Regions from separate parts of the Mycobacterium sp. NGS64 genome, predicted to be linked through region 1. Evidence: predicted binding sites of a transcription regulator. Region 1 holds the regulator's gene; the other holds the start of a gene.
The links. Region 1 encodes LexA, which represses DNA repair genes until DNA is damaged. Its sites were predicted from a motif close to CGAACANNTGTTCG; they were not measured.
Positions count from the first base shown of each region.

Region 2: a site for LexA is predicted at 2,479-2,492, ahead of AC5Y4S_RS01405 (error-prone DNA polymerase). Genes of this name have one in related genera too.

Region 1 covers NZ_JCALCI010000001.1:1,159,838-1,164,250, reverse strand. The annotation lists gene AC5Y4S_RS05815 (PhzF family phenazine biosynthesis protein) at 1-144, shown strand, start outside; gene AC5Y4S_RS05810 (peroxynitrite isomerase) at 147-632, opposite strand; gene nrdR (transcriptional regulator NrdR) at 643-1,122, opposite strand; gene AC5Y4S_RS05800 (LysM peptidoglycan-binding domain-containing protein) at 1,189-1,683, opposite strand; gene lexA (transcriptional repressor LexA) at 1,985-2,671, shown strand; gene AC5Y4S_RS05790 (LGFP repeat-containing protein) at 2,680-4,413, opposite strand, start outside.
Region 2 covers NZ_JCALCI010000001.1:275,545-279,957, reverse strand. The annotation lists gene AC5Y4S_RS01405 (error-prone DNA polymerase) at 1-2,463, opposite strand, end outside; gene AC5Y4S_RS01400 (wax ester/triacylglycerol synthase domain-containing protein) at 2,632-3,957, shown strand; gene otsB (trehalose-phosphatase) at 3,999-4,413, shown strand, end outside.

The sequences.
Region 1 (4,413 bases):
GCGATGCGGCTCACCGACTACCTCAGCCGCGACCTGCGCATCACCCAGGGCAAGGGCTCGTTCATCGAAACCGCGTGGAACGCTGAGGGCTGGGTCGGGGTGGCCGGGCGCGTCGTCAACGACGGTGTCCGACGGGTCGGCTGAGGTCAGCCCTGCCGGTGCAGGACGGCCACGAGGTGGTCCTGCAGGGGCTGCCCCACGCCGCCCATGCGCAGCGTGTAGGACAGCTCGTCGCCGTCGATGCGCAGCGAACGGCCAAGGGCGGTAACCTCTTTGGCGCTCGGCGCCAGCCCGATCGCCGTGCTCGACAGCTCCACCTCGATGAGGCCGTCGGTCACGGCGTAGGTCCCGGTTTCGATCTCGGTGATGCCGTTCGGGTGGGCGACGATCAGCTCCACGCTGCCCGGCCGGGGCACGCGAAAATACCCCGTTTCGCCGTGTAGGGGCCTGCCGTCGGCCACCGCCTTGGTCTTTTGCCCGTAGGCCAAGAACGGCTTGCCGACGTGGGAGAAGACGACTTCCTCGAGATATTCGAACGGCTGGATCGTCGGGTAGAAGCCCGAGCCGCGGCCGGACCAGGTCCCCAGCAGGGGTGCCAGCGCCTCCAGATCGGGATGCAGGTCGGGCGGCATGGACGCCAGCCTAGCGAGTGGCCGGCTCCGGATCCGTCGGCGCGTTGCGGTGCGCGCGCAGCGCCTCGATCTCGCGCTCGAAGTCCTCGGCGGAGGAAAACGACCGGTACACCGAGGCGAACCGCAGGTAAGCCACCTCGTCGAGGTCGCGCAGCGGGCCGAGGATGGCCAGGCCGACCTCGTGGCTGGGCACCTCGGGCGACCCGGCCGCGCGAACGGTGTCTTCGACTTGCTGGGCAAGCAGGTTCAGCGCGTCGTCGTCGACCTGGCGGCCCTGGCAGGCCCGCCGCACGCCGCTGATGACCTTCTCCCTGCTGAAGGGTTCGGTGACGCCGCTGCGTTTGACCACGGCCAGCACGGCGGTTTCGACGGTGGTGAAGCGCCGCCCGCATTCGGGGCAGGAGCGTCGGCGCCGAATCGCCTGGCCTTCATCGGTTTCGCGCGAGTCGATCACCCGGGAATCCGGATGGCGGCAGAACGGACAGTGCATGACCGCTCCTTCGCCGTGCTCACCTGCGGGGCCGCAGAACACCCCGAGCGTACCGCGACGCCGGTGTCAGCCGACCGGCGCGATCAGCGTCTGGCCGGCGGCCAGCGCCGGCGAGTTCAGGTCGTTGAGCTCGCGGATCCGATCGGCAACCTGGCGGGCCGGCGCGTCCGGCGCCACCCGGTGGGCGACGTCCTGCAGGGACTCGCCGGGCTCAACCCGCACGACGGCCAGCCGATCCGGCACGGCGGCGGCCGATCCCCCGGAGTCGCCGTTGACCGCCTGCCCGACGTTGGCGACCAGCCCCAGCCACAGGGTGATGACCCCGGCGACCAACGCCAGCCCCAGCGTCGTGGCCAGCGTGACGGGACGCCTGCGATGCGGGGCGACGGACATCGCGACGCCGGTGCCGTGGTAGCGCAGCGGCGCGCCGGCCGGCCTGGACGGGCCGGGCCGACGTGAGCCGGTCAGCCCGTCCCGCCTGGGGTAAAGCCCCGGCACCGGCCCGTTGACCGGGCGCCGAACGCTGCTGGTACGCGGCGAGACGGTGTAGGTGATTGTCATCTTGCGTTCCTCCGGTCAGGTTGTTCTCGCTCGTGTGTTCGACTATATCGCTCGTATGTTCGATGTCCGAACATTTGAGCGAAGCGTGTCGAGCAAGCAAAACGCTAGACCGCACCACCGACAAATCCGGAAGCGCGACCTCTGACATGCAGCACAGGTACCCGATCTCCGCAAAAGTTACACACATGTGATTCAGCAGCTATAGGGTCTTGACGCCCGCCGCCCAAGGGTCTTTGGGCCCCGGCGACACGCCATCGAACACATGTTTGATTCTTGGTCGTCCTCCCGCTACATTCAACCCATGAGCGACAGCAACGACACTCCCTCGATCAGCTCATCCGTCGATTCGTCGCTGACCGAACGGCAGCGCACCATCCTGAACGTCATCCGCGAGTCGGTCACCACCCGCGGCTATCCGCCGAGCATCAGGGAAATCGGCGACGCCGTCGGCCTGACATCGACGTCGTCGGTGGCCCACCAGCTGCGCACCCTGGAGCGCAAGGGCTACCTGCGCCGCGACCCGAACCGGCCGCGGGCCGTGGACGTCCGCGGCAGCGAGGAGACCACCGAGGCTGCGCCCGTCACCGACGTCGCCGGCTCGGACGCGCTTCCGGAACCCAGCTACGTGCCGGTGCTCGGGCGCATCGCCGCCGGCGGACCGATCCTGGCCGAGGAGGCCGTCGAGGACGTCTTCCCGCTGCCTCGCGAGCTGGTCGGCGAGGGCACCCTGTTCCTGCTCAAGGTCGTGGGCGACTCGATGGTCGAGGCGGCGATCTGCGACGGCGACTGGGTGGTGGTGCGCCAGCAGCACGTCGCCGACAACGGCGATATCGTCGCCGCCATGATCGACGGCGAGGCCACCGTCAAAACGTTCAAGCGCGCGGGCGGTCAGGTGTGGCTGATGCCGCACAACCCGGCGTTCGACCCCATACCGGGCAACGACGCGACCGTGCTCGGCAAGGTCGTCACCGTGATCCGCAAGGTGTAGCGGCCGGCTCAGTCGGCCTTGATGAAGCCGTTGGCCTGCGCGACTTCCTCACTGGCCAACCAGATTTCGGCCAGCGTGTCGTGGTAGAGCTCGCTGCCCGGGGTGTAGTACAGGCCGAAGCGGGCGCTGGCCTTGATCGGGTAGCCGTCGGGCGCCTGGTAGGGATCCTCCAGCGGCAGGTGGATCGTCGGGCGCCCACCGGCGACCGGGGCGGCGTTGGTCACATCGGCGGCCGATTCCGGCACGTCTTCCTCGTCCGTGGCCGCGTGGCGCCCGGTTCGGGGCTCCGTCGCTCCTAGCGCCCCCGCGGCGGCCGCGGCCTCGGCGGCGCCCTCCGGGGGTTCCGGCTCCGGATAGTCGGCGTCCGGTTCCTCGGCAACCGGCACCTCGCCGACGTAGGCGGCCTCCCGCGGGGTGCGCGGAACCGCCACGTCCGGGTAGCCGGGATCGGCGTACTCGTCCTCATCGTAGCCGGGCAGGTATTCGGTGCCCGTGTAGTCGACGTCCTCGGCGGCGACTTCGGGGTATCCGGCCTCCGCCTCGGGGACGTCGTCATAGCCGGCGTCCGCCAGCGTCGCGCCCGAGGCGAGGGGGATGGAATCGGTGTCCACCGCGTCGGGGTCTTCGTCCTCGTCGGCGGCCCTGGCGTCGGCCCCGCGGGTCCAACTGACTCGCTGCGCCGGCCCGGCATCGTCGGAAAGCTGATGCTCCGGCTGCTCCAGGCCGAACGGGGCGTAGTCGGTGGCCGCCTCCGCGTCGTCGTGGCCCCAGTGGCCGTTGCCCGGGGCGTCGTAGCCGGCGGCGGCCAGGTCGCGCTCGGGCTCGTAGGCTCCGGTGTCGCCGGCGCCACGCCGACGCCGGCGGCGGCGCCAGGTGAACGCCAGCAGCACCGCGAGCAGGATCAGCAGCAGGATCGGGATCGCGGCCAGCAGCCACCACCATTGCCAGGTGAACTTCTTGGCGTGCGAGGGCATCGCCGCGGTGCTCGGCTGGTTCTGCCCGGACACCTGCAGGCCGGACAGCAACGGAGCCAGGTTGGACGGGTCGGTGCTGAACGAGTTCTTCGCCCGGTTCCAGGAGATCTTGCCGCCGGTGAACTGCTGCGACACCACGTCGCCGTCCACGGCCTGGTCGCCGACCGGGGCGCCCAGCTTGCCGCTCGGACCGCGCAGCTTGTCCCACGCGGCCTTCATCGCGCCGCGCACGACGAACGCGCCGTGGTCGGAGGTCCAGAAGATGACCGGCTTGTCGGCCGCGGCGAACGTGGCGATCCGGCTGGCCGGGCCGATGCCGCCGTCGGCCTCGTTGGCGGTGGGGAAACCGAGGTCGCTGCCGGCCGGGCCGCCCAGCGACTCGTACTTGGCGAGGATGTTGGTCTCGAGGGCGTTGGCCCCGGTGGCCGGGCTGAAGAACACCTTCCCGTTCGCGAAGTTCTGCACGACCCCGTCGCCGCCGATGGGGTACGACCCGCCCTGCTTGGCGCCCAACGGGCCGCCGGCGCCGCCGGCCGCGCGCCAGGCCATGTTGATGGCCGCGTTCGGATCGATGGCTACCTGCAGGCCCTTGAGCTGGTCGGCCAGCGTCGCCGGGTTGGTGGTGAACTCCTTGGTTTTCCTGTTCCAGGAGATCTCGCCGCCGCTGAACTTCTGGGAGGTGACCTCGCCGGCGTAGGTTTCGTCGCCGACGGGCGCGCCGAGCACGCCACCCGAGCTGCCGAGCTTGTCCCAGGCGGCGTTCAGCGC
Region 2 (4,413 bases), 880 kb from region 1:
CTGCGCGCGCAGCAGCGCCGCGCAGAACGCCGCCGGGTGGTGCAGCTTGAACCACGACGAGTAGAACACCAGCGACGCGAAGGACAGCGCATGGCTTTCGGGGAACCCGAAATTGGCGAAGGCTTCCAGCTTTTCGTACGTCCGGTCGATCACGTCGTCGGAGGCGCCGTGCAGTTCGCGCATGCCGTCGTAGAACCGGCCGCGCAGCCGTCGCATCCGCTCGGTCGAGCGCTTGGAGCCCATGGCGCGGCGCAGCTGGTCGGCCTCGGCGGCGGAAAAGCCGGCGCAGTCGACGGCGAGCTGCATCAGCTGTTCCTGAAAAAGCGGCACTCCCAACGTCTTTCGCAACGCGGGCTCCATGGACGGGTGGTCGTAGACGACCGGGTCGACGCCGTTGCGCCGGCGGATGTAGGGGTGCACCGACCCGCCCTGGATGGGACCGGGGCGGATCAGCGCGACCTCCACCACCAGGTCGTAGAACACCCGCGGCTTGAGCCTGGGCAGGGTAGCCATCTGGGCCCGCGACTCCACCTGGAACACGCCAACGGAATCGGCGCGGCACAGCATCTCGTACACCGCCGGCTCGGAGAGGTCGAGGCGGGCCAGGTCCACCTCGATCCCCTTGTGTTCGGCCACCAGGTCGATGGCGTAGTGCAGCGCCGAGAGCATGCCCAGCCCGAGCAGGTCGAACTTCACCAAACCGATTGCCGCGCAGTCGTCCTTGTCCCATTGCAGGACGCTGCGGTTCTCCATGCGCGCCCACTCCACCGGACACACGTCGGCGATGGGGCGGTCGCAGATCACCATGCCGCCGGAATGGATGCCCATGTGCCGCGGCAGGTTCCGGATCTGGTTGGCCAGATCGATCACCGCCGGCGGGATGTCTTCGATGTCGGGTGAGTCGGCGAGCCCGTTCCAGTGGCTGATCTGCTTGCTCCACGCGTCCTGCTGCCCCTGCGAAAAGCCCAGGGCACGGGCCATGTCGCGCACCGCGATCCGGCCCCGGTAGGTGATGACGTTGGCGACCTGGGCGGCGTAGTCCCGGCCGTACTTGTCGTAGACGTACTGGATGACCTTCTCGCGCTGGTCCGATTCGATGTCCATGTCGATGTCGGGCGGCCCGTCGCGCGCCGGCGACAGGAAGCGCTCGAACAGCAGCTCGTTGGCCACCGGATCCACCGCCGTGACCCCGAGGGCGTAGCAGACCGCGGAATTGGCCGCCGACCCCCTGCCCTGGCACAGGATGTTGTTCTGGCGGCAGAACCGGGCGATGTCGTGCACCACCAGGAAGTAACCCGGAAACGTCAGGTGCGCAATGACTTTCAGCTCGTGCTCGATCTGGGCGTAGGCGCGCGGCGCTGATTCCGGGAGCCCGTAGCGCTCCCGCGCGCCCGCCATGGTCAGGTGCCGCAGCCAGCTGTCCTCGGTGTGCCCGTCGGGCACGTCGAACGGCGGCAGCTGCGGCGCGATGAGCGCCAGCCCGAACGCGCACTGCTCGCCGAGCTCGGCGGCGGCCGTCACCGCTTCGGGGCGCCAGGCGAACAAGCGGGCCATCTCCTCGCCGGACCGCAGGTGCGAACCGCCCAGCGGGGCGAGCCACCCGGCGGCCGAATCCAGGGACTCTCGGGCCCGGATGGCGCCCATCGCCATGGCCAGCCGCCCGCGCGACGGATCCGCGAAATGCGCTGCGGTGGTGGCGACGACGCCGACGCCGAAGCGCGGCGCGATCCCGGCCAGCGCGGCGTTGCGTTCGTCGTCGAGCGGGTGACCGTGCCGGGTCAGCTCGACGCTGACCCGATGCGCTCCGAACCGGTCCACCAGGTCGGCCAGAGCCCGCTCCGCCGCGTCCGGACCGCCCTGGTAAAGCGCCTGGCGCACATGGCCTTTGCGGCAGCCGGTCAGGACGTGCCAGTGCCCGCCGGCGGCCTCGGTCAGTGCGTCGATGTCGTAGCGCGGCTTGCCCTTCTCCCCGCCGGCCAGGTGCGCCGCGGCCAGCTGCCGCGACAGCCGCCGGTAACCCTCCGGGCCGCGGGCCAACACCAACAGGTGCGGGCCGGGCGGGTCGGGTTGCTCGGTGCGGGCGCCCGGCCCCAGTGAGAGTTCGGCGCCGAAGACGGTGCGCAGCTCGAGTTCGGCGGCCGCTTCGGCGAACCGCACCGCCCCGTACAGGCCGTCGTGGTCGGTCAGCGCCAGGGCGCGCAGGCCCAGCCGGGCGGCCTCCTCCACCATCTCCTCGGGGGTGCTGGCGCCGTCGAGGAAGCTGAACGCCGAGTGCGCGTGCAGCTCGGCATACGGGACGGAGGAGCGGGCCGGCCGGGTGTCGTCGGGCGGCTGGTACGTCCCGCGCCTGCGCGACAACGGGGCGTCCTCGGGAGGATCCGCCGGCGCGCCGGCGTGGCGCGGCTTGCCGTCGAGCACCCGCTCCATTTCCGACCAGCTCAGCGGCCCATTAAACCAACCCACGTCGCCGAGTCTACTCGAATGTATGTTCGATTTAACCCTGGCTCGTGACAACGGTTGTTAAACGGATCTTCAACTCCTAAACAAGGTCTTAACGCTGCGGGGCCTACCGGGCATAACCTGCCGCGCAGATACTGGTACAAGATCAAAATTCGACGGCGGGGACGAAGCATGGCGCAGGTGAAGACACTGGACACGGCGTTCCCCGAGCAGCATGCCAGCCTGGCGATCGGGGCGGTCGCCATCGTCGACGGGCCCGCCCCCGATGACGAACTACTGAAAGAGCTGCTGGCGCAACGACTTCCGTCGATTCCGCGGTGCACGCAGGTGCTGCGAACCCAGGACTTCGAGTGGCTCGACTGCCCGGGACTCGATTTCGCCCATCACGTGCGCCGGGTGGCGGTTCGGCGACCGGGCGATGACGCCGAATTGTCGCGGGCCATCGCCCATGCCCTGGAGCGCCCCCTCGACCTGGACCGTCCGCTGTGGGAGTGCTGGGTCATCGAGGGGCTGCGCGGCAACCGGTGGGCGATTCTGATGAAGGTCCATCACTGGCTGGCCGACGGCCACTCGGCCGCCCACCTGCTCACCCGACTCTGCGACGACGCCGACCGGGACACGTTCGCCAATCACGCCGGCCCCAAAGGGGTTTCGCCGACACAGGGCGACAAGCGCGGCTGGATCGACGCGCTCGGGCGGGCTGCGGGGCTGGCGGACTCCCTCGTCGGGGCGGTGTGGCCGGCGGCGCGGCCTGCAGTCGGCGCGGTCACGACCATGCGTAAGTACGCCACGGTGCGGGTGCCGCGCGCCGACGTCGACCGCGTGTGCCGCAAATTCGGGGTGACCGTCAACGACGTTGCGCTCGCGGCTATCACCGAGGGTTTCCGTACGGTCCTACTGGGCCGCGGCGAACAACCGCGGGCCGACTCGCTGCGCACCCTGGTGCCGATGCCGATGCGATCGGCCATGCTGCCGTATCTGCCCGTCGAGCACGAGGACCCGGTCCAGCTGTTGCGGGCCGTGCACGACCTTTGGAAAGCCCCGAAGGCCAAGCACACCGACGAGCCCGGCCTCGTCGAGTCGGCGCTCAACATGTTGCCGACGATGTTGCGCAGCAACGTGATACAACTGCTGGCGCGGCTGCCGCAACGCGCGATCGTGACGCTGGCGACCAACGCGCCGGGTCCCCGCCACCAGCTGCGGCTGATGGGCCGGACGTTGGAGCGCTTCCTGCCGATTCCCCCGACCGCCGTGCGGCTGAGCACCGGGGTGGGCGTGCTCAGCTACGGCGACGAGGTGGTGTTCGGCATCACCGGCGAATACGACGCCGCGGCCGACGTCAAGCAGCTGGCGGCCGGCATTGAATTGGGCGTGGCGCGGCTGGTGGCGCTGAGCCAGGACTCGGTGTTGCTGTTCAGCAAGGACCGTCGGCGCAGGAGCAGGGCCCGGGCGTTTCCGAACCGGTCGCAGCGCGCGCACCCGTCGTCGCTGCGCTGACCCGGGCCCGGTGGCCTTGGTCACCGTGAGAGGGTGGATCGGTGCCCACCTTGGAGCCGGTCACCATCGACCCTCGCCGTCACGACGCGGTGCTGTTCGACGCCGGATTGGGGTCCACCGAGGCACTGGTCGGGCAATTGCGGGATGCCGGCGTCGACACCGGCGGCTTCTCGTCGAGCGACGATCTCGTGGGCGAGGGCGTGCGGCCGGGCCGGAGCGTCGTCGTCACCAACGACCCGGCGGTGGTCCGGGCCGCGCGCGAGCACGGGTTCGCGTTGGTCATCGGTGTCGTCCCGGCGGGTGACGCCGACGCGGTCGTCGACGACCTCGACCAGATCGCGGTGCGCACCGGGGACCGCCGGATGTCGGAGCTGCCGGACGCGCTGGAGGCGCTCGACGCCCTGGCCGCCCGCGGGCCGGCCGTGTTCTACGACTTCGACGGCACGCTATCGGAAA